Phenylobacterium montanum: one gene and its partner. The protein of the gene in region 1 interacts with the protein of each later gene in a pairwise test. Links are inferred from orthologs where the notes say so. Each region holds a gene or a part of one and is shown on either strand. Other genes may lie near its edges. The genes, in order: secD and pheT.

What was found.
Region 2: the proteins of secD (region 1) and pheT interact in binary tests that used the Escherichia coli proteins (3 or more experiments, as listed by UniProt). The link is inferred for Phenylobacterium montanum from one-to-one orthologs.

Annotation. Positions count from the first base shown.
Region 1 is NZ_CP073078.1:5,152,006-5,166,827, reverse strand. Bases 10,031-13,005 are described here. They hold secD (protein translocase subunit SecD), read right to left. Parts: upstream 12,330-13,005; coding sequence 10,731-12,329; downstream 10,031-10,730. Other genes in these bases: KCG34_RS23545 (ATP-binding protein), read left to right, coding at 12,806-13,005; yajC (preprotein translocase subunit YajC), read right to left, coding at 12,359-12,646; secF (protein translocase subunit SecF), read right to left, coding at 10,031-10,716. Also shown: KCG34_RS23600 (VWA domain-containing protein), read left to right, coding at 1-1,122; excinuclease ABC subunit UvrA, read left to right, coding at 1,266-4,163; KCG34_RS23590 (glutathione S-transferase family protein), read left to right, coding at 4,226-4,837; KCG34_RS23585 (hypothetical protein), read right to left, coding at 4,821-5,705; KCG34_RS23580 (hypothetical protein), read right to left, coding at 5,821-6,768; methylenetetrahydrofolate--tRNA-(uracil(54)-C(5))-methyltransferase (FADH(2)-oxidizing) TrmFO, read left to right, coding at 6,855-8,261; KCG34_RS23570 (squalene/phytoene synthase family protein), read right to left, coding at 8,265-8,963; KCG34_RS23565 (urate hydroxylase PuuD), read right to left, coding at 9,038-9,640; more of secF, read right to left, coding at 9,772-10,030; more of KCG34_RS23545, read left to right, coding at 13,006-13,645; tuf (elongation factor Tu), read right to left, coding at 13,792-14,822. UniProt on the Escherichia coli protein: Part of the Sec protein translocase complex. Interacts with the SecYEG preprotein conducting channel. SecDF uses the proton motive force (PMF) to complete protein translocation after the ATP-dependent function of SecA.
Region 2 is NZ_CP073078.1:4,567,939-4,582,799, forward strand. Bases 11,848-14,861 are described here. They hold pheT (phenylalanine--tRNA ligase subunit beta), read right to left. Parts: upstream 14,540-14,861; coding sequence 12,155-14,539; downstream 11,848-12,154. Other genes in these bases: KCG34_RS20865 (TIGR00645 family protein), read right to left, coding at 11,848-12,066; pheS (phenylalanine--tRNA ligase subunit alpha), read right to left, coding at 14,553-14,861. Outside these bases: KCG34_RS20805 (glutathione S-transferase N-terminal domain-containing protein), read left to right, coding at 1-342; KCG34_RS20810 (TetR/AcrR family transcriptional regulator), read right to left, coding at 346-927; KCG34_RS20815 (alpha/beta fold hydrolase), read right to left, coding at 1,000-1,815; KCG34_RS20820 (M28 family peptidase), read left to right, coding at 1,935-3,305; KCG34_RS20825 (cupin domain-containing protein), read right to left, coding at 3,315-3,761; KCG34_RS20830 (hypothetical protein), read right to left, coding at 3,823-4,206; KCG34_RS20835 (D-alanine--D-alanine ligase), read left to right, coding at 4,384-5,328; KCG34_RS20840 (cell division protein FtsQ/DivIB), read left to right, coding at 5,297-6,250; cell division protein FtsA, read left to right, coding at 6,272-7,600; KCG34_RS20850 (DUF1134 domain-containing protein), read left to right, coding at 7,686-8,432; KCG34_RS20855 (DUF4139 domain-containing protein), read right to left, coding at 8,446-10,041; KCG34_RS20860 (DUF4139 domain-containing protein), read right to left, coding at 10,046-11,428; more of KCG34_RS20865, read right to left, coding at 11,533-11,847.

The DNA of each region.
Region 1 (14,822 bases):
AAGGCCCCGCCGCCCAAGCCGGACGCCTCGCCCTCGCAGGGCGGCCAGGCCAGCGAGTCCGCCCTCGGACAGATGCTGATGGAGAACGACGCCGCGGCGCTGTCCCAGGCCATGGAGGAGGCCGCCGAGCGCGCCGGGGTGGCCGACATCCGACTCTCCAGCCAGCGGCGCCTGCTGACCCGCCGGATGCTGGACGAGATGGGGCTGAAGGACCTGGAGGCCTTCATCGCCCGGCTGCAGCAGGCGGGCGATCCGCAAGGCGCCGCCCTGGCCCAGCGCCTGACCGAGCGCCGCCAGGCCCTGTTCGACGAGGCCAACAGCTACGTCGAGCGTCAGCACGACCTCTATGCCGGCGAATCCAGCCAGCGCCTGCGCGAGCAGATCCTGGCCGACGAGCGCCTGACCGGGCTGGACGGGCACGAGATCGGGACCATGCAGACCCTGGTCCGCCGCATGGCCAAGCGCCTGGCCGCCCGTTACAGCCACCAGCAGCGCCGCTCCAAGCGCGGCAAGCTGGACGTGCGCCGCACCCTGCGCCGATCGATGGTCCATGGCGGGGTGCCGTTCGACATCGTCTGGAAGCACGAGACCATCGAAAAGCCCAAGATCGTCGCCATCTGCGACGTCTCCGGCTCGGTCGCGGCGGCGGCGCGGTTTCTGCTGCTGTTCCTCTACAGCCTGCACGAGGTGGTCGAGCGGCTGGACGCCTTCGCCTTCTCCAACAGGCTGGTGGCGGTGGGCGACATCCTGGAGGACGAGCAGGTCGAGGGCGCCATCGCTGCGGTGCTGGCGCGGATCGGCATGCGGTCCACCGACTATGGCCAGGCCTGGGAGGACTTCTGCGCCCTGCATCTGGACCAGCTGGACCGGCACACCACCGTGATCATCCTGGGCGACGCGCGGTCGAACTACGTCAACCCGCGCATCGACCTGATGCGCCAGATCCACAAGCGCGCCCGGGCGGTGATCTGGCTGAACCCGGAGCCTGAAAGCTTCTGGAGCCGCGGCGACAGCGAGATGGAGCGCTACCGCCGCTTCTGCCACGTGGCCAAGACCTGCAACACGCTGAACGAGCTGGAGCGGATCATCGACGACGTGCTGCGGACGTATTTGCCGCGGTAAGGGGCCCACCGCCAGTCTCCTGACAGGTTCTGTCAGCAGCCCGCCACCAGTTCCCATTTCGTTCTTGCTGTGGGACAGACTCCCGCTATTACAATTTGGGCTGGGCCGCCCTAAATGGGGTGGTCCCCTAGGCGAGCATCTGAATGTCCGATCCGAACCGGTTCATCCGCGTGCGCGGCGCGCGCGAGCACAATCTGAAGGATGTCAGCGTCGACATTCCGCGCGACCAGCTGGTGGTGCTGACTGGTCTCTCCGGGTCGGGCAAGTCGTCGCTCGCCTTCGACACCATCTACGCCGAGGGCCAGCGCCGCTATGTCGAGAGCCTATCGGCCTATGCCCGCCAGTTCCTGGAGCTGATGAGCAAGCCGGACGTGGACCTGATCGAGGGCCTGTCGCCGGCCATCTCCATCGAGCAGAAGACCACCAGCCGCAACCCGCGCTCGACCGTCGGCACGGTGACCGAGATCCACGACTATATGCGCCTCTTATGGGCGCGGGTCGGCGTGCCCTATTCGCCGGCCACCGGCCTGCCGATCGAGAGCCAGACCGTCAGCATGATGGTCGATAAGATCACCGCCCTGCCCGAAGGCACGCGCCTCTATCTGCTGGCCCCCGTGGTGCGCGGCCGCAAGGGCGAGTACCGCAAGGAGATCGCCGAGTGGCAGCGCTCGGGGTTCCAGCGGCTTAAGATCGACGGCGAGTTCTATCCGATCGAGGACGCCCCGGCGCTCGACAAGAAGTTCAAGCACGACATCGACGTGGTGGTCGACCGCATCGTCACCAAGGACGGCATGGAACAGCGGCTGGCGGACTCGCTGGAGACCGCTCTACGCCTGGCCGACGGCATTGCGGTGGCCGAATGGGCCAATGTGGAAGAGGGCGAGAAGGAGCCCAGGCGGCTTCTGTTCAGCGAGAAGTTCGCCTGTCCGGTCTCCGGCTTCACCATCAGCGAGATCGAGCCGCGGCTGTTCTCGTTCAACAACCCGTTCGGCGCCTGCCCGGTCTGCGACGGCCTGGGGGCCAAGCTGGCATTCGACGCCGACCTGGTCATTCCCGACAAGGACAAGAGCCTGCACAAGGGCGCGGTCTCGCCCTGGGCCAAGGGGCCCTCGCCGCTCTACACCCAGACCCTGCAGGCCCTGTCACGGCACTACGGCTTCTCGATGGACGTGCCCTGGCACAAGCTGCCGGAGGAGGCGCAGAAGGTGATCCTGCACGGCTCGGCCGGCCAGAAGATCAACTTCGTCTATGACGACAACGCCCGCAAATACGAGGTCAACAAGACCTTCGAGGGCGTGCTGCCAAACCTTGAGCGGCGCTGGCGCGAGACCGATTCAAGCTGGGTCCGCGAGGAGCTGGGCCGCTACCAGTCCGACACCCCGTGCGAGGCCTGCACCGGCTTTCGCCTTAAGCCCGAGGCCCTGGCGGTGAAGATCGCCGGCCGGCATATCGCCGAGGTCTCTCTGCTGGCCATCCGCCAGGCCCGCGACTGGTTCGAGAGCCTGGAGACCACCCTCTCCGAGAAGCAGATGGAGATCGCCCGGCGGATCCTGAAGGAGATCAACGACCGCCTGCGCTTCCTGGTCGATGTGGGCCTGGACTACCTGAACCTGTCGCGCAATTCCGGCACCCTGTCGGGCGGCGAGAGCCAGCGCATCCGCCTGGCCTCGCAGATCGGCTCGGGCCTGACCGGCGTGCTCTATGTGCTGGACGAGCCCTCGATCGGCCTGCACCAGCGCGACAACCATCGCCTGCTGACCAGCCTGAAGGGGCTGCGGGACCTGGGCAATTCGGTGCTGGTGGTCGAGCACGACGAGGAGGCGATCCTGACCGCCGACCATGTCATCGACATGGGCCCGGCGGCGGGCGTGCATGGCGGCGAGATCGTCGCCGAGGGCAAGCCGGCCGACATCATGGCCAATCCCAAGAGCCTGACCGGCCAGTATCTGACCGGCGAGCGCGAGATCGCGATCCCCGAGGACCGCCGGCCGATCGGCAAGAAGAAGCTGAAAGTGATCGGCGCGCGGGGAAACAATCTGAAGGAAGTGACCGGCGAAATCCCGGTCGGGGTGTTCACCTGCATCACCGGCGTCTCCGGCGGCGGCAAGTCCACCTTCACCATCGAAACCCTCTACAAGGCCGCGGCCCGCCGGCTGAACAACGCCTCGGACGCCCCGGCTGCGCACGAGCGGATCGAGGGGCTGGAGCATTTCGACAAGGTCATCGACATCGACCAGTCGCCGATCGGGCGCACGCCGCGATCGAACCCAGCAACCTATACCGGCGCCTTCCAGCCGATCCGCGACTGGTTCGCCCAGCTGCCCGAGGCCAAGGCTAGAGGCTATGGGCCGGGGCGGTTCAGCTTCAACGTCAAGGGCGGGCGCTGCGAGGCCTGCCAGGGCGACGGGCTGATCAAGATCGAGATGCACTTCCTGCCCGACGTCTACGTCACCTGCGACGTCTGCAAGGGCAAGCGCTACAACCGCGAGACCCTGGAGATCCTGTTCAAGGGCAAGTCGATCTCGGACATCCTGGACATGACCGTCGAGGAGGCCGCCGACTTCTTCAAGGCTGTGCCGCCGGTGCGCGACAAGATGGAGACCCTGAAGCGGGTCGGACTTTCTTACGTCCAGGTCGGCCAGCCGGCGACGACCCTGTCGGGCGGCGAGGCGCAGCGGGTGAAGCTGTCCAAGGAGCTGTCGCGCAGGGCCACGGGGCGGACGCTCTACATTCTCGACGAGCCGACCACGGGCCTGCATTTCGAGGACACCCGCAAGCTGTTGGAAGTGCTGCACGAGTTGGTCGACCAGGGTAACACGGTGGTGGTGATCGAGCACAATCTCGACGTCATCAAGACCGCCGACTGGCTGCTGGACTTCGGCCCCGAGGGCGGCGACGGCGGCGGCGAGATCGTGGCCCTAGGCTCGCCGGAAAAGGTCGCCGCCGATCCCAAGAGCTGGACCGGCCGCTACCTGGCCGAGGTGTTCAAGCGCCAGGACGAGCGCCGACGGGAACGGGTCAAGGCGCTGAAACGGGCGTAACAACGCTGGATTCAAACAGGCGTTTCAATTAGAAACCCTCCAACGACAAAAGGAGGGACCCCATGAAGCTCTACGGCGCGCCCATGCCGGCGCCGAACCCCAGGCGCGTGCGCATCTTCCTGGCCGAGAAAGGGATCGAGCTGGCCGAGACGCCGGTCGACCTGCGCAAGCGCGAGCACAAGTCGCCGGAATACCGCGCCAAGAACAGCCTGGGCCAGATCCCGACCCTGGAGCTGGACGACGGGACGACCATCTCCGAAACCGTCGCCATCTGCCGCTATTTCGAGGAGATCCAGCCGGCCCCGCCGCTGTTCGGGACCACCGCCCTGGAGAAGGCAAGGGTGGATATGTGGATCCGGCGGGCGGAGTTCGCACTGATGACCCCGGTCGGCATGTTCTGGCGCCACGCCCACCCCTACACCGCCGCCCTGCTGACCCAGTTCAAGGACTTCGGCGAGTCCAACCGCGAGCACGTGATGGGCGGCTATCGCTTCTTCGACCGCGAACTCGAGGGCAAGGACTATTTGACCGGCGACGGCTTCAGCATGGCCGACATCTGCCTTTTGAGCACGGTCGATTTCGCAGGCTGGATCGGGCTGGAGCGGCCGGCCGAACTTGCCAATCTCGCCGCCTGGCACGCGCGGGTTCGCGCCCGGCCTAGCTCTCAGGCGTGAGGGTCAGCTCGCGATAGACCTCGGCCGAGGGGGCGGTGAGGATCACCGAGAAGCAGGTGAGCACCACCGCCGTCCCGGCCGAACTCAAAAGGCCGATCAGGAAGATCAGGGGGTCGGTCGAGCTGGGGTCCGGGTTGGACAGGTTCAGGCCGCTGAGCTGTTCGCCGAGACGCAGCACGACCCAGACGGCCATTCTGACGAAGACGATCAGCACCGCCCAGAGCATGAAGGCCAGGACATAGGCCCAGACCAATGGCCAGAACCGGCCGCGGGTGACCTCCCACGACTTCGAGACGATGATCCGCTTTTCGGAGAAGGTGATCGCGCCGGCGAGCGACAGGCGCACCAATATCCAGATGGCCACCGCCACGGCGGCCAGGTTGAGCACGAGCCCGAGGAGGGCTGTGAGGGGCGAACCGATCACGCCCAGAGTGATGGCCGACAGAAGCCCGACGAGGCCGACTCCGAACAGGGCCACGGTCCAGATCAGGCTGACCAGCAGGTTCAGCCCGACCATGCGCCACTCGTCGGCGCCCAGGCGCATATAGCCGTTGCGGGCGTTTTCCGGGTCCAGCACCGCGCGATAGACGGCGCAGGTGAAGATCGCCTGGAACACCAGATTGATCGGCACGGCGGCGGCGAAGAACGGCCACATGCGAAGGGTGAGCGGCCAGAAGGCGTCCGGATCGCCGCGCTTGAACTCGGCCAGGGTCTCGGCGAAGTGCGGCCCAAGGGTCAACTCGGCGAGCTTGCCGAGCAGGATGGTGAAAGCGAAATAGGCCAGCCCCCAGATCACCACCGCCCGCGAACGAAGACGCGTCAGGCGGATGCCTTCGGTGGCTGCCTCAGTGGGGGAAAAGCCGCTCATAGCCAAGGTCCATAAGCCGAGTCTCGGCCCGGCGTCGCTGGAGAGCTTGCGATCCCTCCGGCATTTGTAAAGCGCCATGGCGCATCCGTCCCGGCGGACGGCGTTTTTGCCACAGTCAGCTGAACACCGCGGCCTGCGCATCCGCCTTCGTCGGGGTCAGGAGCTGATAGACGCGGGCGAACGGCGCCACGACCACGGCGCTCATGGCGCCGATGAAGAAGCAGCCGGCCGCCAGCGCAAGGCCCAGCCAGGGCGTGAACATCTGCAACACTGCGGCGGGGTTGCTCCCAAACGAACTGGGATCGAAACGCCCGCCAGCCACAGCGAGAAATAAGGCGCCCCCGCCGACGATCGCCGCGATCAGCAGGAAGACGAGTTCGAACACGAGCATCAGCGCCACGGCGACCACGCCCACCCCCAGCAGCGACCAGACCTTGCCGCGAGTCAGCGGCCAGGATTCGAACAGGCGGAATTGGTTGGCCGCAAAGCTCATCGGCCCAGCCAGGGACAGGCGCAGGCCGATCCAGGCCACCGCCGCCACCAAAGCGATCACCGCCGCGCCGATCAGAAGGACCCAGGTTCCTGGCGTGGCGGTCTTCTGCAGCGCAATGGCGGCGATGCCTGTGGGTATGCCGATGACGATGGCGCCGGCCAGCATGGCCGCGCCGATCAGGATCGAGCCGACGATGGTGACGAGGCCGACCCAGACCTCCTGCATGCCGAAGCGGACATAGCCGAAGCGGCTGGCTTCCGGCTCGAGCACGGCGCGGCAGATGGCGCTGTAGACCACCGCCCGCGCGGCGAAGGACCCGACCAGCATCAAGACGTTGGCGAACTGCAACTGCATGGTCATGGCCAGGAGGGCCGGATCGGTCGGCGACGGGGGCCGGCCGCCGCCCGCCATCATGTGCATCAGGTTCGGCAGCATGCCGGCCCAGATCAGCCCCGCCGGCAGCCCGTACAGCACCAGGAACGTCAGGCCCCAGGCCAGCACCGCCAGCGGGCGCTTGAACACAAGCTCTGCGCCTGCCGTGCCGGCGCTGACGATCGAAACCTGGCTCATGCCGACCCCCGACGGCGCGGGAATCGCGCCCTGCCTCCCCCGAGGGTGGAGCAGACGCGCCCTTCCGTCCACAGGCGGCTCGGACTATGACAGCCGCCATGTCCGACACCCCCATCCATGTCATCGGCGGCGGCCTGGCCGGCTCGGAGGCCGCCTGGCAGATCGCCGAGGCCGGCGCCCGTGTGGTCCTGCACGAGATGCGCCCCGTTCGCCGCACCGACGCCCACCAGACCGACGGCCTAGCCGAACTGGTCTGTTCCAACTCGTTCCGCTCCGACGACTGGGCCTACAACGCCGTGGGCCTGCTGCACGCCGAGATGCGCCGCTGCAGCTCGCTGATCATGAAGACCGCCGACGCGCATCAGGTGCCGGCGGGCGGCGCGCTCGCCGTGGACCGCGAGGGCTTCTCGGCCGCGGTGACCGCCGCGCTGGAGGCGCACCCGAACGTGACCATCGTGCGCGAGGAGGTCGCCGGCGCCCCGCCGGCCGACTGGGACAGCGTGATTGTCGCCACCGGCCCCCTGACATCGCCAGCCCTGTCCGAGGCCATCGGCGCGCTCACGGGCGAGGAGGGCTTATCCTTCTTCGACGCCATCGCTCCGATCGTGCACCTGGAGACCATCGACATGTCGGTGGCCTGGCGCCAGTCACGCTACGACAAGGAGGGGCCGGGCGGCGATGCGGCCGCCTATATCAACTGCCCGATGGACAAGGCGCAGTACGACGCCTTCATCGACGCCCTGCTGGCCGGGCCCAAGGCCGAGTTCAAGGAGTGGGAGCACGTCCCCTATTTCGACGGCTGCCTGCCGATCGAGGTGATGGCCGAGCGCGGGCGCGAGACCCTGCGGCACGGGCCGATGAAGCCGGTGGGCCTGACCAATCCGCATGACCCCACGGTCAAGCCCTGGGCGATCGTCCAGCTGCGCCAGGACAATGCGCTTGGCACCCTGTGGAACATGGTCGGCTTCCAGACCAAGCTGAAGCACGGCGCCCAGACCGAGGTCTTCCGCACCATCCCGGGCCTGGAGAAGGCGGTGTTCGCCCGCCTGGGCGGCCTGCACCGCAACACCTTCATCAACAGCCCGCGGGTGCTGGACGCATCCCTGAGGCTGAAGGCCGACCCGCGTCTGCGCTTCGCCGGCCAGGTCACGGGCGTCGAGGGCTATGTGGAGAGCGCGGCCGTGGGCCTCCTGGCCGGGCGTTTCGCCGCGGCCGAGCGACTGGGCCGGCCGGTCATGACGCCGCCGCCCACCACGGCGCTCGGGGCGCTGATCGGCCACATCACCGGCGGGCATATGGCTGGCGGCTCGTTCCAGCCGATGAACATCAACTATGGCCTCTTGCCGCCCATGGAGGCGCCCAGGCGCAACGCCGAGGGCCGCCGCATGCCCCAGGCCGAACGCGGCCGGGCCAAGAAGCGGCTGATGAGCGAGCGGGCCCTGGCGGACCTGGACGCCTGGCTCGGCGGCGCCGTGGCCGCGGCGGCCGAATAGGGCTCAGATCCGCCCCGACAGCACAGCCAGGGTCAGCCGTAGCCGGGCGCCGAGGGGCCCCGGCAGCCGGCCTTTCAGACGCGGAACGACCAGGGCGAGATGGGCCACAGCCGGAAAAGCTGCGGCCTTCAGCCGCCGCGCCGCCGGTCGCGCCTCAGCCAGAGCCACGAGGCCGCGCCGGCGCGCCTCTTGCGCATCCCAAGGCAGGCGCTCGCCCGGCAGCCGCGCTATCGCCCAGGCCTGGGCCGCGGGCCGGAACGCCGCCCCCTCCCCTTCGCCCAGCACCGCCAGGGCCAGGCTGAGCGGCGCGCCACAGAGGCGGTCGGCATAGGCCGCCAGCGCCGCCTCGCCTGTGAACGGCGCGGCCTCGATGTCGTCGAACCGGGCCTCGATCATCGCGTCCAGCGGCGCCTGGGCGAGGTTCCGGCGACGGATGGCGAGCGCCAGGGCCTGCAGCGCCGGATGGCCGCGGGCGGGCTTGCCGGCGAAGATCTCGTCCACCGCCTCGCGCCACCAGGTCAGGCGGATCTCGGCCATCATCGGCTCGCGCGTCGCCGACAGGACGTGGGAGAGCTCTTGGTCGAAGGCGTAGAGGGCGATCAGGTCGGCCCTGGCCTCTACGTCGGCGACGAAGCGGCTGGACAGCCAGCGGTCTGGATCGGCCCGCCGGACCTGTTCGTCGAGGGAATCGGCGGCGTCCATGGGCAGCCCCTACCCCATGGGCGTCATTGGAAAAAGCCCCTCCCGCCGAAACGAGAGGGGCCAGCGTCCAGCGATCAGCCGAACAGCGTCTGGTTCATGGTCATCGCCGCCAGCATCGGGATCGAGAGCAGCGTGTTGATGCGCGAGGCCAGCATGGCGATACGGGCGGCCTTGGCCTTGGCGTCGGCGTCCGCCTCGACGATGCCGAGCGCCCTCTTTTGGTTCGGCCAGATGACGGCCCAGACATTGAGGAACATGATCGTCGCCAGCCACATGCCGATGCCGATCATGCCGTGCGGCACGCTGGCCGGGGTCTCGGAAAGGCCGAGGGTCACGGCTTGCAGCAGATAGCCGCGATCGATGGCCAGGATCACGCCCATCACCCAGGTCGCCAGCGCCGCCCAGCGGAACCAGAACAGGGCCTCAGGGGCGATGTGCTTGGACACCGCCGGCTTCAGTTCGGCCGGTATGGCGGGCATGACCCGGATCTGGACGAAGTTGAAATAGTAGAGCAGGCCGATCCAGAGGATGCCGAAGAATACGTGCATCCAACGGAACACCGCCTGCCAGAAGGCCGCGTCGCTGGTGCGGTGGACGTAGTAGCCCGCGACCATCAGCAGGCCCAGGATCACACTGACGATGATGGTGTTGCGGAAGTTTTGCAGCAGCGCCGCCATTTCCCTTAGCCCCTTTGCCTCGCCCGGACTCAAGGCCGGGCTTGTGCAGGCACGGTGCTACCTCTTTCACCTGCGGGCAAGAGGCTCTGCGCCTGAGACGCGATCTTGTTTCGCGTCACAGGCGCCGCGGGTCAGGGCCGAACGTTGGCCGGCTTCAGCGGCTCGGCGTCGCCGCCGGTGCGGTTGACGCCCCAGAGCAGGATCACCGGCAGGGCGACATAGATGGTCGAATAGGTGCCGACGAAGATGCCGAAAACCATGGCGAACACGAACGGGAACACGGTGGGCCCGCCCAGGAACAGCATGCCGCTCAGCGCCAGGAGCGCGGTCGAGCCGGTGATCAGGGTCCGCGACAGGCGTTCGTTTTCCGACAGGTTGATCACGTCGGCCAGGGGCATGCGCTTGTACTTGCGCAGGTTCTCCTGCAGCCGGTCGAAGGAGATCACCTTCTCGTTCATCGAATAGCCGATGATGGTGAGAAGCGCCGCGATCGAGGGCATGGAAAACTCGATCTTGAATACGGCCAGGACGCCCATGGTCAGGATGATGTCGTGGAACAGGGCGATCACCGCGCCCAGGCCGAACTGCAGCTGGAAGCGGAACCAGATGTAGGCCAGCATCAGAAGGATGGCGATGGAGAGGGCCATCACCCCCTTCTGCACCAGCTCGCCCGAGAACTTGGCGCCCACCACCTCGACCTGCTTGAACTGAATGCCGGGGAACTTGGCGGTCAGGTCCTGGTTGATCTGGGTCACGGCTGTGGCCGGATCGACGCCCGGATTGGGCTCGAAGCGGATCATGGCCTCGTTGGCCGCGCCGAAGCCCTGCACCTGGGCGTCCTTAACCTGCAACCGCTCCAGCTCGGCGCGCAGGCCGGAAAGGGGCGCCGGGCCCGGCGTCTGGATCTCGATCGAGGTGCCGCCCTTGAAATCGGTGCCCAGGTTCAGGCCCAGGGTGAAGACGGCGACGATCGAGGCGACCGCCACCAGGGCCGACAAGGCGCCGGCGACCCGCGCCAGGCTGACGAACTTGAAGTGGGTCTCCTTGGGCAGGAGACGGATCAGGGGCCAGAACATGTTTCTCTAGGTCCTCAGATCGGCAACGTCTTGGCCCGGGTCGCCCGGAACCAGAGGAAGACGAACATGCGGGTGATGAACAGGGCCGAGAACACCGAGGTGCAGATGCCGATCGACAGGGTCCAGGCGAAGCCGCGCACCGGGCCGGCGCCGAACATGAACAGGATCAGGGCCGAGATGCCGGTGGTCAGGTTGGCGTCCAGGATCGAAACCGCGGCGCGGGAGAAGCCGGTGTCGATGGCCACGGCCGGCCTGCGCCCCGCCCGCTCCTCGTCGCGGATGCGCTCATAGATCAGCACGTTGGCGTCCACGGCCATGGCGATGGTCAGGATCAGGCCGGCGATGCCCGGCAGGGTCAGGACCGCGCCGCCGACCGACATGGCGGCCATCAGCATGGCCATGTTGATCAAAAGGCCCAGGATGGCGAAGCCGCCGAACACCCCGCCATAGGCCAGGCCCATGAAGGCGCCGATCAGAACCAGGGCGATGATCCCGGCCAGGGCGCCGGCCTTGACCGAGTCGGCGCCCAGCTCGGCGCCCACAGTGCGCTGCTCTTCGAACTTCAGGGGCGCCGGCAGGGCGCCGGAGCGCAGCAGCACGGCCAGGTCGTTGGCGGTCTCGGGGGTGAAGCTGCCGGTGATCTGGCCCGATCCGCCCAGGATCGGCTCGCGGATATTCGGCGCCGACAGGATCTTGCCGTCGAGCACGATGGCGAAGCGCTTGCCGACGTTCTGAGTGGTGGCGTCGCCGAAGCGGCGGGCGCCCTGGCCGTTGAAGCGGAAGTTCACCGCCCACTGGCCGGACTGCGGATCGGTGCCGGAACTGGCCTGGGTCAGCATTTCGCCGGTGATCAGGGCGCGGCGGTTGACCGCCAGCGGCGGGTGGCCCTCCTCGGTGCTGGGATAGACCACGTCCTCCGGCGGTATGCGGCCGGCGGCGATGTCCTGCGGCTGGACGGTCTCATCGACCATCTGGAAGCTCAGCTTGGCGGTCTGGCCGATCACGGATTTCAGCCGCTCGGGATCGCTCTCACCCGGCACCTCGACCACGATCCGGTCGGCGCCCTGGCGGGTGATCGACGGCTCCTTGGTGCCAAGGGCGTCAATCCGCCGGCGCAGGATCTCGATGTCGCCGCTGACCGCCTTGGCCGCATCGGCGGTCAGGGCCTGGGGCTGCAGCGACAGGGTGATGTGCTGGTCGGGGCCGGTGGCGACGGTCACGTCACGCGCGCCGCTCACCCCGCCCAGCGGTTGGCCGAGACCCTGCAGCGCCTGCACCGCTGCGCTGACCTGGGTGGCGTCATTGATGCGGACCGAAACCGCATTGCCGGTCTGGCCCAGGCCGGAGAAGGCGATCTGCTTTTCGCGCAGGCTGTTGCGCACGTCCTCGACCAGGTTGGTCAGGCGCTCTTTCAAGAGGGCGTTGGTGTCAACCTCCAAGAGCAGATACGAGCCGCCCTGCAGGTCCAGGCCCAGATTGATCTTCTGGTGCGGCGCCCAGGACGGCAGGGCGTCCAGGGTCGCCTGGGGCAAGAGGTTGGGCAGGGTGAAGACCACCCCGAACAGGGTCGCCAGCACACAGAGGATGACCCGCCAGCGCGGAAGAGGAAGCATGGCCGTTCAGCCCTTGGTCAGCGGAAGGGTCAGGACTTGGCGTCGTTGGCCGCCGCCGGGGCGCCGCGGGTGCGCACCTCGGCGATCATCGACTTGACCACCTTGACCGTCACGCCCTGGGCGATCTCGAGACCGACCTCCTTGTCCTCGACCCGCACCACCTTGCCGATCAGGCCCGAAGACAGCACCACGGTGTCGTTGCGCTTCACCCCCGCGATGGCGGTTTGGTGCTCCTTGGCCCGCCTTTGCTGGGGACGGATCAGGAGGAAATAGAACAGCACCATCAGCACCACGATCGGGGCGAACTGGATGAGCATATCCTGAGGACCGCCGGCGCCGCCGGCTGCATTCGCGAACATGTAGTCTCCAAAAAATATCGCCGGCCGCCGGACTCCGGGGGCCGATTTCAAGGTCGGCGGAAGCTAGGCGTTGCTAGAGGCTTTTGCAATGCGCGGCGGACCGATAGGAAGCAGGGCATGACGGATCAAGTTCCTGCCCTGCTGGCCCGCATCGCCGAGGCGCTCGAGCGCCTGGCGCCGCCCGCCGCCGCCCGCCCCGACTTCGGCCAGGCCCGGCTCTATCGCTACGTCCCTGCGCGGGAGGCCTTCATCGCCGCGCCGGACTATGGCCTGGCCCTGGACCTGCTGGTCGGGGTCGAGCGGCAGAAAAACCGCTTCGTCGAGAACCTGGGCCGCTTCGCCCGCGGCCTGCCCAGCAACCACGCCCTGCTGTGGGGCTCGCGCGGGGCCGGCAAGAGCTCCCTGGCCAAGGCGGCCTTCATGGCGGTGGGCGCGGACCACGGCGACCTGCGCATGGTCGAGCTGGACCGCGACGAGGTCACCACCCTGCCCGGCCTGTTCGACCTCCTCCGCGACCGGCCCGAGCGCTTCGTGGTCCTGTGCGACGACCTTTCCTTCGAGGAGGGCGCCGCCGCGGCCAAGTCGCTGAAGTCGGCGCTGGAGGGCGGCGTCGCCGGCCCGCCCGCCAATGTGCTGTTCGTCGCCACCTCCAACCGCCGCCACCTGATGCCCCGCGGCCACGACGAGGGCCGCGGCCTGATCGCCGTCTCGGAAGACGCCGAGGAGGAGGTGTCGGTCTCCGACCGCTTCGGTCTCTGGATCGGCTTCCCGCCCATGGACCAGGCCGCCTATCTCTCCGCCGTCCGGGCCTATGCCGACCGCTTCGGCCTGCCGGTCGAGGACCTCGACCGCCGCGCCCTGCAATGGGCGCAACTGCGCGGCGGCCGCTCTGGCCGCGTGGCCTGGCAGTTCATCCGCGACCTGGCGGGGGAATTGGGCGTTGGATTGCCGCTGTAGGGAATTCTTACTCGCAGAACAAATCACGCGCTCATCGCCGCGAAGGCTGGGATGAGCGGATAAATCGGGATCCCAAAAGCAAAACGGCCGCCGGGAGGATGTCCCCCGACGGCCGCCCTGTTCAGCCTGGATAGGCTGAGACGCGATTACTCGACGATCTTGGAGACCACGCCCGCGCCGACCGTGCGACCGCCTTCGCGGATGGCGAAGCGCAGCTTCTCTTCCATCGCGATCGGGGTGATCAGCTCCACGTCCAGCTCGGCGTTGTCGCCGGGCATGATCATCTCCACGCCTTCCTTCAGCCTGATGATGCCGGTGACATCGGTCGTGCGGAAGTAGAACTGCGGGCGGTAGTTGGTGAAGAACGGGGTGTGGCGGCCGCCTTCTTCCTTGGTCAGGATGTAGGCCTCGGCCACGAACTTGGTGTGCGGGGTGATCGAGCCCGGCTTGCACAGCACCTGGCCGCGCTCGACGTCTTCACGCTTGGTGCCGCGCAGCAAGACGCCCACGTTGTCGCCGGCCTGGCCCTGGTCCAGCAGCTTGCGGAACATTTCCACGCCGGTGCAGACGGTCTTCTGCAGCGGGCGGATGCCGACGATCTCGACTTCCTCGCCCACCTTGACCACGCCGCGCTCGATACGGCCGGTGACCACCGTGCCGCGGCCCGAGATCGAGAACACGTCTTCCACCGGCATCAGGAACGGCAGGTCGACGGGGCGCTCCGGCTGCGGGATGTAGGCGTCCACCTGGGTCATCAGCTCCAGGATCGAGTTCTCGCCGATCACCGGGTCGCCGCCGTCGATCGCCACCTTGGCCGAGCCCTTGACGATCGGGATGTCGTCGCCCGGGAAGTCGTAGCTGGACAGCAGTTCGCGCACTTCCATCTCGACCAGGTCGAGAAGCTCGGCGTCGTCCACCAGGTCGACCTTGTTCATGTACACGACCAGCGCCGGCACGCCGACCTGACGGGCCAGCAGGATGTGCTCGCGGGTCTGCGGCATCGGGCCGTCGGCGGCCGACACCACCAGGATCGCGCCGTCCATCTGCGCCGCGCCGGTGATCATGTTCTTCACATAGTCGGCGTGCCCGGGGCAGTCGACGTGCGCGTAGTGGCGGTTCTGCGTCTCATATTCCACGTGCGCGGTGTTGATCGTGATCCCGCGCGCCTTTTCTTCCG
Region 2 (14,861 bases), 570 kb from region 1 along the record:
GTGTTCGCCTGGGTCGGGATGATGGAGGATCTGTCGGGCCTGGAGCCTGCCGAGGGCGACTGGACCCCGATCGAGGCGATCCCTGAGACCCTGACCGCGCTTCTGGCCGAGATCGGCCGGGTCTATGCGCCGGTCATGCTGGCCAACGCCCGGGCGCTGATGGGCCGGGCCGAGGCGGTCCAGGCCACCGTCGATGGCCAGGCCTGGACCCAGGCCCCGTTCCCCTATCAGGGCAAGTGCGTGCAGTGGCTGCGCGAGGGCCGGGCGGGCTTGGGCGACGACGCCCGGGCTGCGGTGGACCGGGCGCTGGCGGGAACGGGCTGCGAGGCCCTGTTCGCCTGACCCTCAGCCCGCCAGCCGCTGGGCCGCCGACAGCAGCACCGCGCGGGCGGCGTCGGGGGACAGGCGCTGTTCGCGGCGCAGGCGGTCCCAGGCCTCGAAGCTGAACAACAGGTCCAGGGCCTCGAAGGTCGCAGCGTCGGCGACGATTTCGGGCGGGGCGATCTCGCGCAGCAGCTCGCGCAGGCGCCCGTTCAGCCGCTGGATGTCCTGCTCCAGGAACCGCGAACGATGCCGCTGCGAAGCCTCGGCGCGCTTGAACGGGGTGATCAGCTCGAACAGGGCCGCGCGACGGCGGACCACCTCGGCCAGCCGCTCGGGCCAGGGGCCGTCGAACTGGCCGCCCTCGATCTCACGCGCGACCCGGTCCTCGACGATCAGCGACATCTCGCGAAACAGGCTGTCCATGTCGTTGAAGTGGCGGAACACGGTGCGCAAGCCCACCTGGGCGCGCTCGGCCACCTGTTCGGCGCTGGCGGCGATCTGGCCCTCCTGCACCAGCTCGACCATGGCGGCGACGATGCGCGCGCGGCTGTCCGCCGATCGCCGGCGGCGCCCGTCGGTCTCCAGGGCTGCGGCTTCGAGCACGCAAGGGTCTCCTTCGGCCGCGGGCGGAAGGCTTCACGGCGCAAGGACGATATATTGACAGGGTCTGTGCCGCTAGTCGCCGAGGCCGGCGGCGAAGGCGCGGAAACCTTTGGCGAAGCTGTCCGGCTGCTCAAGGAACGGGCTGTGCCCGCCTGGAAACACCGTCAGGCTGGCGCGCTTCAGCCGGTCGATCGCCGGACGGCAGAAGGAGAGAGGGATCACCCGATCGCTCTTCGCCCAGGCGACCCAGATAGGAATGTCGAGGTTCGCGGCGAGGTCGCGGATGTCGGCCTCGGGCCGGGCGAAGCTGGCCCAGGCCTGGCGCAGCTGCGGTGCAAGGCGCGGGCCGTTGCGGACGATTTCGCGCCGATGGGCGGCCGCGGCGCGGGTCGGCAGCACCAGGCGGTAGTAGAGCGCATAGGCGGCACGGAACCAGGCCGCGCCGCGTTCCCCGGCGGCGAAGAAGGCCTCGACCAGGCCGCAGAATCGCCGGGCCGTGGCGTCCACCGCCACCAGCCCGCCACTGTCGCAGAGCACAAGGCCGCGGACGGGAAGGGCGGCGGCGTAGCGGACCGCCGTCGCCCCGCCGATCGAATTGCCAATCAGGACGGGCCGGCTCACCCCCAGCACGCCCAGGACCCCGGCCAGCAGCTCGGCGTAGCGGCCCGGATCGACCGGCTCGTGATCTGGGCCGGAGCGGCCGTGGCTCGGCCACTCGATGCGGATGAACTCGAACCCGTCCGGGCAGCGCTGCGCCAGCGGGTCGAAGTCGCGGGCGTCATGGCCGACGGCGGTCAGGCAGACCACCGGGGCCCCATGGCCGATCCGCTCCACCGCGATCTGAACCCCGTCCACCTCGACCTTGGTCAGTTCCGCGCCAGCCAGCATGTCCGCCCTCCATTTCGGCAAGTGATATCTATATCACATTACCGATCGGTCAGGAAGCAGGAACCCCTCTGGCGTCGCCGTGAGTCGTCGGACAGTGTGCCCCGCTTGCTGGAGGACCCATGCGCTCAACCGTTTCCGCCCTGGCGCTCGCCGTTTCGCTCGTCGCCGGCGCCGTGCAGGCCCAGTCCATCCCCGAGACCGCCGCCGCCCTGCGCGACAAGGCCCTGGCCGGCTCGCCCGCCTATGACATCCTGGAATCCCTGACCACCGAGGTCGGCCCGCGGCCGACTGGCTCGCCGGCGCAGAAGCGGGCCATGGAATGGGGCGTGGCCAAGCTGAAGGCCCTGGGCTTCAGCAACGTCCACGTCGAGCCGTTCAGCAAGCAGGCCTGGACCCGCGGGCCGGAGTCGGCCGAGATCACCGGGCCCTATCCGCAGAAGCTGGCCATCCTCGGCCTCGGCGGCACGATCCCCACCCCGCCGGACGGGATCGAGGCGCCCATCGCCTTGTTCCACACCTATGCCGACATGCTGGCCGCCCCAACTGGCTCGCTCAGCGGAAAGATCGCCGTCGTGACCGAGCCCATGGTGCGCACCGAGAACGGGGCCGGCTATGGCGCCGTGATCCTGATGCGGGTGATCGGCCCGCAGGAGGCCGCCAGGCGCGGCGCCGTCGCCTATCTGATCCGCTCGCTCTCGACCGCCGACGACCGCTTTCCCCACACGGGTAACATGGAGCCGGCGTCGATCCCGGCGGCGGCCCTGTCGCCGGTCGACGCGGCCCTGATCGATCGCATGGCCGCCCGCGGCCAGCCGGTCACCATCCGGCTGAAGCTGGACTCCCATATCACCCAGAACGCCCAGGCCTGGAACGTGGTCGGCGAGATCAAGGGGCGCGAGCATCCCGAGCAGGTGGTGGTGATCGGCGGCCACCTCGACAGCTGGGACCCGGGGACCGGCGCGATCGACGACGGCGCCGGCGTGGCCATCACCACCGCCACGGGCAAGCTGATCGCCGACCTGCCGCGCGCGCCCCGGCGCACGGTGCGGGTGGTGATGTTCGGCTCGGAGGAGACCGACGGCAGCGGCGCGGCCTATGCCGCCGCGCACAAGGGCGAGGTCGCCAATATCGTCCTCGGCGGAGAGAGCGACCTGGGCTCGGACCGCATCTACAAGCTGCGCCTGGCACCCGGCGGTGTGGCCGACCCAGCCTTGAAGGGGCTGGCCGACCTGCTCGCGCCGTTGAAGATCATCGTCGACAAGGCCCCTGCCGATGACGCCGGCGCCGACATCGAGGGCCTGCAGGCCCTGGGCGCGCCGATCATGACCTATTACCAGGACGCCAGCCGTTATTTCGACACCCACCACTCGGCCAACGATGTGATCGAGCGGGTCGACCGCAAGAGCCTGGACCAGAACGTCGCCGCCTGGGCCGCCCTGATCTACACCGTGGCCGAGAGCGACGTGGATTTCAGGAAGGGCGGGAAGTAGGCCTGCCGCTCAATACGGCGTCCCATCCACGTGCGTCTCGCCGGTTTCCGGCGACCAGAGCAGGTCGATATCGGGATAGTGGACCAGCGAGCGCTCCGGCAGGCTGACCCCGATCAGGATGCAGTCGCGGTCGCTCTCGTTGATCAGGTAGTGGCCGTTCCCGTCGTTCTTGGGAAACGTGGCCACGTCGCCGGCCTTCATTGGACGGCGCCCATGGTCGTCGATCAGCACCGCCTCGCCGGACAGCACCGCAACCAGTTCGTCCTCGCCCTCGTGCCAGTGGCGCTGCGAGGACCAGCAGCCGGGCGGCAGCACCACATGGATGGCGACGAAGTCTGTCAGGCCCCCCGCGGCGCCGACGTCGCGCGCGGTCCGCCGGGCCAGGGGCTGGTCGTAGGGCGCGGGATAGCTGCAGCCCAGCGCAGGCTCTATGGCGTCGAGGTCGATCTTGGGCATGGGCGGCTCGTCTTCGGCGGGTGAAGTCCGAAGATGGGAAGCCGCCCGGGAAAGTCGAGCGTCAGGTCGCCGAGGCCGGAACCGGAGCCGCCGCCGGCGCCGGGCGACGGCCGGTGCGGCGATATTCGACCTCGGCCAGCACGGCCAGGTGGATGGCTTCGCGCAGGATCGGGGTCATGGCGTCCTTGGCCGCCGAGCGGGCCTCGGGGAAGGAGTCGATCGACATGGCGTCCAGCCAGCCGTCGAACTGCGCGGTGCAGGATTCGCCAATCCTCTGCTCCAGCCGCTTGTCGTCGCGGCCACGGTAAAGCTGGGCCGCCTGAGCGAAGATGCAGCTGTGATAGGCTTCCTTGGCCGCGTCGATCTTGGCCTGCAGCTGCGCCTGGCTCGTTTCGTCGCTCGCCGGCATCAGCAACGTCGCCACGGCTGCACTGATCAAGAACATCTGCTTCTCCTTCGCGTGCAGTAATTTGACGCGCCAATTGGTGAACGACTCATTTCCTCTATAGATGAACAGCCAAAATCGACTGGTGTCGATGTGACAGCCGGACGCGCATGGCCGGGGGCTCAACAGCGCCTGCGGATCGGGCTACAAGCGCGCGAGATGCCGGAGCAGAGATCAATGAGCGGACGCCTCGCGGGCCAACACGTCGCCGTGCTGATGGGCGGGCTGTCGCCCGAGCGCGACGTCTCGCTGGTGACCGGGGCCGCCTGCGCCGACGCGTTGGAGCGTTCGGGCGCGCGGGTCAGCCGCATCGACGCCGGCCGTGACCTGGCCCAGGTGCTGACGGCGCTGAAGCCGGACGTGGTGTTCAACGCCCTGCACGGCGCCTGGGGCGAGGACGGCTGCGTGCAGGGTGTGCTGGAGACCCTGGGCCTGCCCTATAGCCACAGCGGCGTGCTGGCCTCGGCCCTGGCCATGGACAAGGCCAAGGCCAAGGCGGTGCTGGCCGCGGCGGGCGTCGCCGTCCCCGGCGGCGGCCTGTTCAACCGCCACGAGATCGCCCGCGAACACGTCATGGCCCCGCCCTATGTGGTCAAGCCCAACGCCCAGGGCTCCTCGGTCGGGGTGCTGCTGGTGTTCGAGGGCGCCAACGGCCCGCCGCAGGACGTGGTGGCGCCCAGCTGGGCCTATGGCGAAGAGGTGATGGTCGAGCCCTATGTGCCCGGCAAGGAGCTGTCGGTGGCGGTGATGGATGGCAAGGCGATAACCGTTACCGATATTTTGCCGCGCACCGGCTTCTACGACTATGACGCCAAGTACGGCGAAGGCGGCTCAATGCATGTGGTTCCGGCGAAATTACCGCCTGGAATCAATGAGAAAGCCATGAGGATGGCCGAGGCGGCGCACGCCGCGCTTGGTTGCCGAGGGGTTACCAGATCGGACCTTCGTTATGACGATGTTAACGACGTTCTGGTCCTCTTGGAGGTCAACACCCAGCCCGGCATGACGCCCACGTCGCTCGTTCCCGAACAGGCGGCTCATGTCGGAATCGGGTTCGACGCGTTGGTTTGTTGGATCGTGGAGGACGCGTATGGCCGTGACGGTGAGGGGAGGCGCGCCTAGCAGCCCGCCCAAGCCCCGATCCAAGGCCCCGGGCGGCGGCCCGGCGCGCGGCTCTGCGCCCGCAAAGCCGCAGCCCAGGGCCAAGGGCAAGCCGCCCAAGGGCCCCTCCAGAGCCTACACGCCCGCCAAGCTGGGCGCGGTGCGCGGCGTCGGCCTGCCGCCGCACATCGCCCTCGGCGTCGCGGTGCTGGCGGTGCTGATCGCCCTGGCCGGCGCCCTGGTCGCCGAGCGCCGCGGCCAGCCCTCGGCCGCCGCAGGAACCAGCCCCTTCGACCGCATGACCGCCGCCATCGGCCTGAAGGTGGCCAAGGTCGAGATCGAGGGCGCGCCGCAGATGGCGGAAGACTCGATCAAGGCCGCGGCCCAGGTCGAGGCCGGCCAGCCGATCCTGGGCCTCGATCTCGCCGCGCTGCGCGCGCGGGTGGAGAAGGTCGGCTGGGTCAAGCAGGCGCGGATCGTACGCCTCCTGCCCGACACCATCGTCATCGCCGTGATCCCGCGCACCACCCTGGCCGTCTGGCAGCACCAGGGCCACACCCTGGTGATCGACAGCGAGGGCCACACCATCCCTGAGGCCGATCCGGCGCGTTTCCCGCAACTGCCGCTGGTGGTGGGCGAGGGCGCCAATGACGCTGCGGCTCAGATCCTGCCGCTGGTGGCCTCGCGGCCACGCCTGACCCAGCGCCTGGACGCCCTGGTGCGCGTCGATGGGCGCCGCTGGGACCTGAGGATGAACGACGGCGGGCTGATCCAGCTGCCGCCGACCGGAGAGGACGCGGCGCTGATCCAGCTGGACCAGCTGGACCAGAAGTCGCGGATACTGGAGCTGGGCTTTGCGCGGATCGACCTGCGTGATCCCGAGATGGTCACGGTGCGGCCGAAGGACGCCGCACCCGGACAGGCAGGGACCGCTGGTACTTGAGATATTTGGGGGTTCGACGGAATGTCGCGGCTTGAGGACCGGCGTGAAGCCCGGGAAGGATTGAAGGTTTTGGCGGGTCGGCAGCCCTTGGTCGCCGCGCTCGATCTGGGCGCCTCGAAGGTCACCTGCTTCATCATGAAGCCGGGCGGGGTGAACCGCGAGGCGCGCACCCTGCAGACCGTGGGCGTGGGCCACGTGCAGTCGCGCGGCGTGCGCGGCGGCTCGATCGTCAACATGGACGAGGCGGCCGACGCCATCGCGCTGGCGGTGGAGCGGGCCGAGCAGGTCGCCGGCGCCAGCATCCAGGGCGTGACCGTGGCCACCGCCGGCGGCCAGCTGGCCAGCCACCGTGTCTCGGCCCAGGTCAGCCTGGGCGCCCGGCCGATCGTCGACGCCGACCTGTCCAAGGCCATCGGCCAGGCCCTGTCGCAGGTGCGCCTGCCGGGCCGGCGGCCGGTCCACCTATTGCCCATCGCCTGGTCGGTGGACGGCCAGCGCGGGGTGCGCGATCCCCGTTCCATGTTCGGCCGCCAGCTTGGCCTCGAACTCCTAGTGGTCTCGATTAGCGAGACCGTGTTCCAGACCCTCGGCTATTGTGTCGAGCGCGCGCACCTGGAGTTCCAGGGCGCGGTGGCCTCGCCCTTCGTCTCGGCCCTGGCGGCGCTGGAAGACGACGAGATGGACCTGGGCTGCATCTGTGTCGACATGGGCGGCGGCTCGACCTCGGTGGCGGTGTTCGCCAACGGCTCGCTGATCCATGTGGACAGCCTGGCGGTGGGCGGGGCGCACGTCACCGCCGACATCGCCCGCGGCCTGTCCACCTCCATCGCCGGCGCCGAGCGGATCAAGACTCTGCACGGCTCGGCCATCGCCTCGGCCAACGAGGACCGCGAGATGATCGAGGCCCCGCCGCGCGGCGACGATCCGGGCGCAGGGCCGGTGATCGCCCCGCGCTCGATGCTCAAGGGCATCATCGCGCCGCGGGTCGAGGAGACCCTGGAGTTGCTGCGCGAGCGGCTGAAGGCTTCGGGTGCGCCGCTGGACCCTGGCGCCGGCCTTGTGCTGACCGGGGGCGCCAGCCAGCTGGCCGGGGTGCGCGAAGTGGCTGTGCGGGTGTTCGACCGGCCGGTGCGCCTGGGCCGTCCACGCCGCCTGCCGCACCTGGCCGACGCCGCTTCCGGCCCGGCCTTCTGCGCCGCCGCCGGCATCCTGCAGCGCGCTGCCTTCGGCCCGCGCGAAGTGGTCTCGCTGCGCACTCTGGCGGGGGGCGGCAAGGCCCAGCAGCCGGCCAAGACCGAGAGTGGCAATCCCCTGTCGCGCGCAGCCCAGTGGCTGAAGGACAACCTCTAAAGGCGGCGCCCGCGCATTTTTTCCGCGCCGCAAACCTGTCCCAATGCGATGAAAAGGTCGGCTTGATACTGATTCGGAGACTCCGATGGACCGCCGACTGCTGATCACGTCCAGCCTCGCCTATCTCGGCGCCAGCGCCGTAGCCCGGGCCCAGGAGCTGCAGCCTCCCGCCCGCAACGAGCCGCCGGCCCAGGACGTGCCGCCTCCGCCCCCGGTGGCGAAGGCCCAGGAAGTTCCGTCCGAAGCGCCGCCGGCCCAGGCCGCGCCGCCGCCCGCCCCGCCGCCTGAGCGCGACGACGCCGGCGCCATGCCGCCGCCCCGCCAGGGGCTGACGCCCAACTACAAGGCCGAGACCTATTCCAAGGACGAGATCGTCAACCAGGTCTCGGACTTCTTCGGTGTGGCGGCCGAGGCCGCCGCCTCGGTGGTCGAGCGCATCTTCCGCGACAACGGTCGCCCCACCGGTTACATCGCCGGCGAGGAAGGCTCGGGCGCGTTCTTCGTCGGCCTGCGCTACGGCAAGGGCCGCCTCTACATGAAGCACCAGCCCGAGGCAGAGGTGTTCTGGCAGGGGCCATCGATCGGCTGGGACTGGGGCGGCAACGGCAGCCGGGTGTTCACCCTCTGCTACAATCTTCAGTACCCGGACATGATCTATCGCCGCTTCCCCGGCGTGGACGGCAGCGCCTATCTGATCGGCGGCCTGGGGGTGAACTACCAGCGCGCCGAGGACATCACCCTGGCCCCCATCCGCGCCGGCGTCGGCCTGCGCCTGGGCGCCAATATCGGCTACCTGGCCTATACCCGCAAACAGCACCTCTTGCCGCTGTAGGCGCGGTCGCGGCTCAGTTGTCGAATTCGACCGTGTAGGTCAGGGTCGTCTCGCTCCGCGCCGCCAATGCGATGCGCCAGGCCGGCGCGCCGTCCCGGATGTCGTGTGACAGGGATTCGGCGACGATCGTCAGGCCCTCGGCCTGAGGCTGACGGACTTCGGTGATGACCGCATCGGCGCGGTGATTGAACAGGCTGACGGCGATCTCGGCGCGTAGCCGGCGATGATCGGTTCCCCATCCCAGCTGCTTCGCGCTCACGATTTCCTGGCGCACCACGACCTCTGGCGACTGGGCCAGGTTCAGTTCGAACGGTTCGTTCACGGGCACGTCGCGCATGCCGGCCTGACCCAGGAACAGCTCATGTCCCGGCGCGCCCGGCTCGGCCTGGCGGAAGGAGACCAGACCCGCCGGCAGGGCCTCGCCCAGCCCGTCGGCCGCCTTGTTCTTCAGGCGAAGGACCAGGCGGGTGGGAATGGTCTGGTCTGGCGGCGGCGCTTCGCCATTGTCGCCGATCTCCACGTCATAGCGATAGACAGGATCGAAGCCGACCTTGGCCTGGTGCAGGAACTGGACCTGCTTGACCTGATGGGCGGCCACAGTGGTCGGCTCGACCAGGCTGTAGAGCTTGTAGTCGCCGAGATCGGTCTGAACGGTGCGCTTCTGGGCGGTGACGACGACCTCCTCGCGCATGCCAGGGGGCGCCGGCATGGGAGCCATCAGCGCCATCGGCGGCGGGGGTGGTGGCGCCGGAATCTCTGGCCTCGGCACGCCATGGTGGCTGGTCCCCATGGGCCAGCAGCCGGTCTTAAGGTGCTGCGGCGCGGCCGTCGGCAGGTCTGCCGGAACCCGGGCCAGGCGGCCGGCGACCACGGCGGTCGGCGCGTCGGCGAAGCTGGCGGCGCTGTGGTTGGCCAGGGTGATCCAGCCGGTCAGGTCCAGGCTCTTGCCGTCGGGGCTGATGCGGGCGACGTAGTCCGCCGCCCAGTCTATCCGCACGCTGAGATAGCTCACCCGCACCTGGTAGCGGCCAGCGGCGGGCGTGTCGGTGACCACCGACAGCGTCGGGCGGCTGGCCAGGCCCTTGGGCAGGCTGTCGAACACCAGCTTCTCAGGCCCGCCGCTGCAGCGCAGGGCCTCGACCCCGGCCGCGGTCTGCAGCACCACCCCGTCCGGGCCGGCGCGCACGGTGGCCGCCTCGCTGGTTTCCCGCCCGGTCTTGCGGTCGGTGCGGACGATGTGGACCGGCTGGTCGGTCAGGTGGGCGATCAGCGAGCCGGGGCTCAAGAGGTCGTAGTCGAAATTGCGCTCGGCCAGGCTGCCCGGCAGGCCCTCGACCGCGGCGCTCTCGGGGATGATCCCGTCGGCCACGCCCTCGAAGCTCAGGCGCGTGCGGCCGGCGGGCAGGTCGACCGTACGGGTCTCGGTGACCAGGGCGAGGCCGTGAGCGGAATCCGGGTCTTCACGGGCCAGGTCGGCGCCGCGGGCGGGGCGGTCGCGATAGACCACCACCTCGACCTTTTCGGGCGCGGCCGAGATCGTGTCCGCCCGCGCCAAGACCGGCAGAGCCAACGCGACCGCAAAGATCAGTTGGGTGAGCCTTCCGCCCACGGGGCTACCAGCCGGTCTCGACGTCGAAGGTCAGGGTGGTCTGGCCGTTGGCGGGTACGGGGATCGACCAGCCCAGGGTGTGGGCGTCGATGCGGCGGCTCTGCAGGCTCTCCTTCAGCACCTTGCCGTCGCGCCACAGGCCGCCCTGGCGCAGCTCGACGGTCACCGGCTCGCGGCGCGCATTGCGGGCGACATAGGTCATGGAATAGCGCGTGCGCGTCTTGCTGATCTTGGTCTCGGCTGTGACGGTCGGCTGCACCGTGACGTCGAAGGCGTCGCCGATCTTGACCGCCAGTTCCGAGCCCTGCGGCGTGTGGCCGATCTGGCTCTCACCGACGAACTTGGGCTCGCCCGCCGTGTCGCGCTCATAGACCCGCATGGTCCCGGCCGGCAGGCCGGCGGCGAGGCCCGAGCCGCGCGAGTTCACAAAGTCCACCACCACCACGGCGGCGGATGGCTGCTGCTGGGTCTGGAACCAGCCGGCGCTCCATTGGTAGACCTTGTGCGCGGCGACGCCATCGGCCTGCAGGAAGCCGACCTGCTTGGTCTGGTTCTGGGCGATCGTGGTCCGTTCGGGCAGGCTATAGATGTGATAGTCGCCCAGTTCCTTGCCGGGGCCTTCGTCGGCTTCGGTCCCCGCGGCGCGGACGGCGGCAAGCCCATCGCTCTGGTCGCTTGCGTCGTCGCCCTGGGCCAGTTGCACATGGCCGGCCACGAGCTGGGTTTCGGCGCCGACATAGGGCGCGCCGGAGTGGTTCTCCAGCGTGATCCAGCCCTGCAGGTCCAGCTTGGCGGCCTTCTCGTCGAACAGGGCGACATAGTCGGCCTTCCACGACAGGCCCGTGGTCAGGTAGCTGAGCGTGGCCAGGCGCTGGCCGGCGCGTTCGGAATCCACCGTCACCGACAGGGTCGGGTGGGCGCGCAGGTTGTCGGGCACCTTGTCGAAGATCACCCGGGTGGGCACGTCGTCGTCGCGCAGGACCTCGATGCGGTCGCCGATCTTCAGCACCACGCCCTCGTTGGCCGAGAGCACCGTGGCCTTCTCGGTCACCTGCTGGCCGTTGCCGGGATTGGTGCGGACGATGGTGACCTCATGCCCGACCGCCTTCTCCATCAGCTTGCCGGGGGTCAAAAGGTCGTAGTCGAAGTTCTGCTCGACCACGCCGATCGCGTCGGCCGACAGGGTCACCGTCTCGGGGCGAATGGCGGCGGAGACGTCTTTGAACTCCAGTCGCTGGCGGCCCTTGGCGATGTCCAGGAGGCGCTGGTCCTGCACCAGGGCCTGGTCGGCGTTATAGATGGTCACCGAGAGCTTGGGCGCGTCCGCGGCGAGGGCGGCGTGGGCCAGGGCCATGGCCGATGCGGTCAGGAGTGCGGTCTTTCCCATGGTGCGTGGTCCCCGCCTTGCTTTGCGGTGACGCTGGCACGGCCAAGCCGGCGAGTCGACGGGAGGTTTTCCCGACCCGGAAGGCGCTTATTCCTGATTGCAGCTCAGTGGCCGGACTTGCCGCCCAGCCAGTCCATCAGGGCCATCATCACGCCTGAGAAGACGAAGGTCAGGTGCAGGCCGATCAGCCAGCCGAGCTTGGCGGCGTCGGGCGCGGCGCCCGGCTCGGCCAGGTCCATGAAGGCGCGCAGCAGGGCCACGGCCGAGATGGCGATGATCGAGGCGATCAGCTTCATCTTCAGGCCGGAGAAATCCAGCGCGCCCAGCCAGTCGGGCCGGTCGTCGTGGTCGCCGGTGTCGATGCGCGAGACGAAGTTCTCGTAGCCCGACAGGATCATGATCAGCACCAGGCTGGCCCCCAGCGACAGGTCGATCAGCGACAGGGCCAGGACGATGGCGTCGTCCGGCTTGGCGCTCATGACCACCAGCGGGACCTGGTGGACGATTTCCAGCACGAACACCGCCAGCAGCGTGACCAGGGCCGCGACCAGGCCGACATAGAAGGGCGCCATCAGCCAGCGCGCAGCGAACAGGCCGCGCTCCAGCCAGGTTTCCAGGCTCGGCTTCTGCTGGGTCATCGGCGCCCCAAATCCTGCATCCACGTCAGACTAAGCTTCACTTCTCCTCCCCCGTTCCGCGTTCGCGAAACAGGGGAGGAGAAGAGATTCAAGCTCTCAGCTTGGCTCCCACCGCCTTGCCGGCCGCAGCGACAATCCTGGCCGACAGGGCTTCGATCTCGGCCTCGGCCAGGGTGTGGTCCTTGGGCTGAACGCTGACCTCGACGGCCAGCGACTTGCAGCCTTCGGGCACGCCGGCGCCGGCGTAGACGTCGAACACCCGCACGCCGGCGATCAGGGCCTTGTCGGCCCCGGCGACGGCCTTGACCAGGTCGCCGGCGGCGACCTTCTGCTCGACCACGAAGGCGAAATCGCGGCTCAGCGGCATCAGAGGCGACAGCTCCAGCGCTGGCCGGGTCTTGATCGCTTTCTTCTTCGGTTCGGGAATGGCCTCCAGGAACACCTCGAAGCCATAGGCCGGGCCGTCGAGGTCCATCGCCTTCAGCACGCTGGGGTGCAGGGCGCCGAACTCGGCGATCACCGCCTTGGGGCCCAGTTGCAGCCGGGCCGAGCGGCCGGGGTGCCACCAGGGCGAGGCGGCGCCCTGCGCCACCTGCAGCGAGGCCACAGGCGCGCCGAGCTCGTCCAGCATGGCGTAGAGGTCGGCCTTCACCTGGAACAGGTCGTCCGCCTTGACCCCATCCCAGCGCCGCGGGGCGTGGGGCGCCAGGAGGCCGCTGATGGCGGTGCGCTGGTCCTGCGGCCGGTCGCCGGAGAAGATCGGGCCGATCTCGAACAGGGCCACGTCGGCGAAGCCGCGCTTGGCGTTGCGCCCTGCCGCCTCGATCAGGGTCGGCAGGATCGAGGGCCTCATGCAGTCCAGCTCGGCCGCGATCGGATTGGCCAGCACCAGGGCGTCCTGGCCGCCGCCGAACAGCTCGGCTGTCTTTCGGCCGGTGAACGACCAGGTGACCGCTTCCGACCAGCCAAGGGCCGCCAGCGCCCGGCGGGCGGTGCGGGCGCGGGCCTGGCGGGGGCTGAGCACGCCGCCGACGGGGCGGGCGATCTCCGGCAGGGGCTCGGCCGGCAGCTTGTCGTAGCCGACGATGCGGGTGACCTCTTCGACCAGGTCGGCCTTGCCCTCCACGTCCCGCCGCCAGGTCGGGGGCTGGACGGTGAGGTTCGCGCCGGAGCCGGTGATCTCGAAGCCGAGGTCAGCCAGGATCTCGACCGCGCATTCGGTCTCCAGGCCGCCGAGCTTCTTCACATAGGCCGGGTCGAAGGCGATCGGCGGCGGCGGGGCTGGAGGCGCGCCCGCCAGCCGCACCTCGGACGGCTCGCCGCCGCAGAGGTCGAGGATCATGCGCGTGGCCAGCTCGATCCCCGGCAGCACGAAGCCCGGATCGACGCCGCGGGCGAAGCGGTACTGGGCGTCCGAGGTGATGCCGGTGGTGCGGCCGGCCTGGGCCGTGCGGATCGGGTCGAACCAGGCGCATTCGACGAACACGTCGGTGGTCGCCTCCGAACAGCCGGTGGTCTCGCCGCCCATCACCCCGCCAAGGCCGATGGCGCCCGAGCCGTCGGCGATGACACAGAGCTCTGGCGTGACCTTGTAGGTCTCGCCGTCCAAGGCCAGCACCTCTTCACCCTCGCGGCCCAGGCGGGCCTCGATGAAGCCGCCCTTGAGCGTGGCGGCGTCATAGACATGCAGCGGCCGGCAGCGATCGTAAGAGAGGTAGTTGGTGACGTCGACCAGGGCGCTGATGGGTCTCAGGCCGATGGCCTTCAGCCGCGCCTGCAGCCAGGCGGGCGAGGGCCCGTTCTTCACCCCGCGGATCAGGCGTCCGGCGAAGGCGGTGCAGGCGCCGCTGTCGTCCAGGCGGATGTCGATCGGGCAGGGATAGCCGCCCTTGACCGGCTCCACAGCCTTGGTGGTGAAGCGGCCGAGGCCTGCGGCGGCCAGATCCCGGGCGATGCCGGCGACGCCCAGCCAGTCGGGGCGGTTGGGCGTGACCTCGAAGTCGATCACGCCTTCCTGGCCCAGCGCCTGGGCGGCCGGCGTTCCTACCTCCAGGCCCTCGGCCAGCTCCAGGATGCCGTCGGACTCTTCCGACAGCTCCAGTTCCGCCGCCGAGCATAGCATGCCGTTGGAGACAACGCCGCGGACGGCGCGTGGCTCGAGCGTGATGCCGCTGCCGGGGATGTAGGTCCCCAGCGGGGCGTAGATAGTCACCAGCCCCGCACGGGCGTTGGGGGCGCCGCAGACGATCTCCTTGCGACCGTCCTTGGTGTCGACCTGGCAGACGCGCAGTCGGTCGGCGTTGGGGTGCTGGACCGCCTCGACGATGCGGGCGACCGAGAAAGCGGCGAGCTTCGCCGACGGGTCGGTGACGTGCTCGACCTCCAGGCCGGCCATGGTCATGGCGGCCTCGACCTCGGCGATGGTCGCCGAGGTGTCCAGGTGGTCCTTGAGCCAGGAGAGGGTGAATTTCATCGATCTCTCTCCGTCAGCTGAGGCCGGTGGCCAGGTTCGGCGCGGCGAAGGCGGAGAAGCCGTAGTGCTCCAGCCAGCGGACATCGGCGCCGAAGACGTCGCGCAGGTCCGGCATGCCGTATTTCAGCATCCCCAGCCGATCGACGCCCATGCCGAAGGCGAAGCCCTGCCACTCGTCGGGATCCAGGCCGCAGATCCTGAGGATGTTGGGATGCACCATCCCGCCGCCCAGGATCTCCAGCCAGTCGCTGCCCTCGCCGATCTTGATCGAGCCGCCGGAGCGGTCGCACTGCACGTCCATCTCCGCCGACGGCTCGGTGAA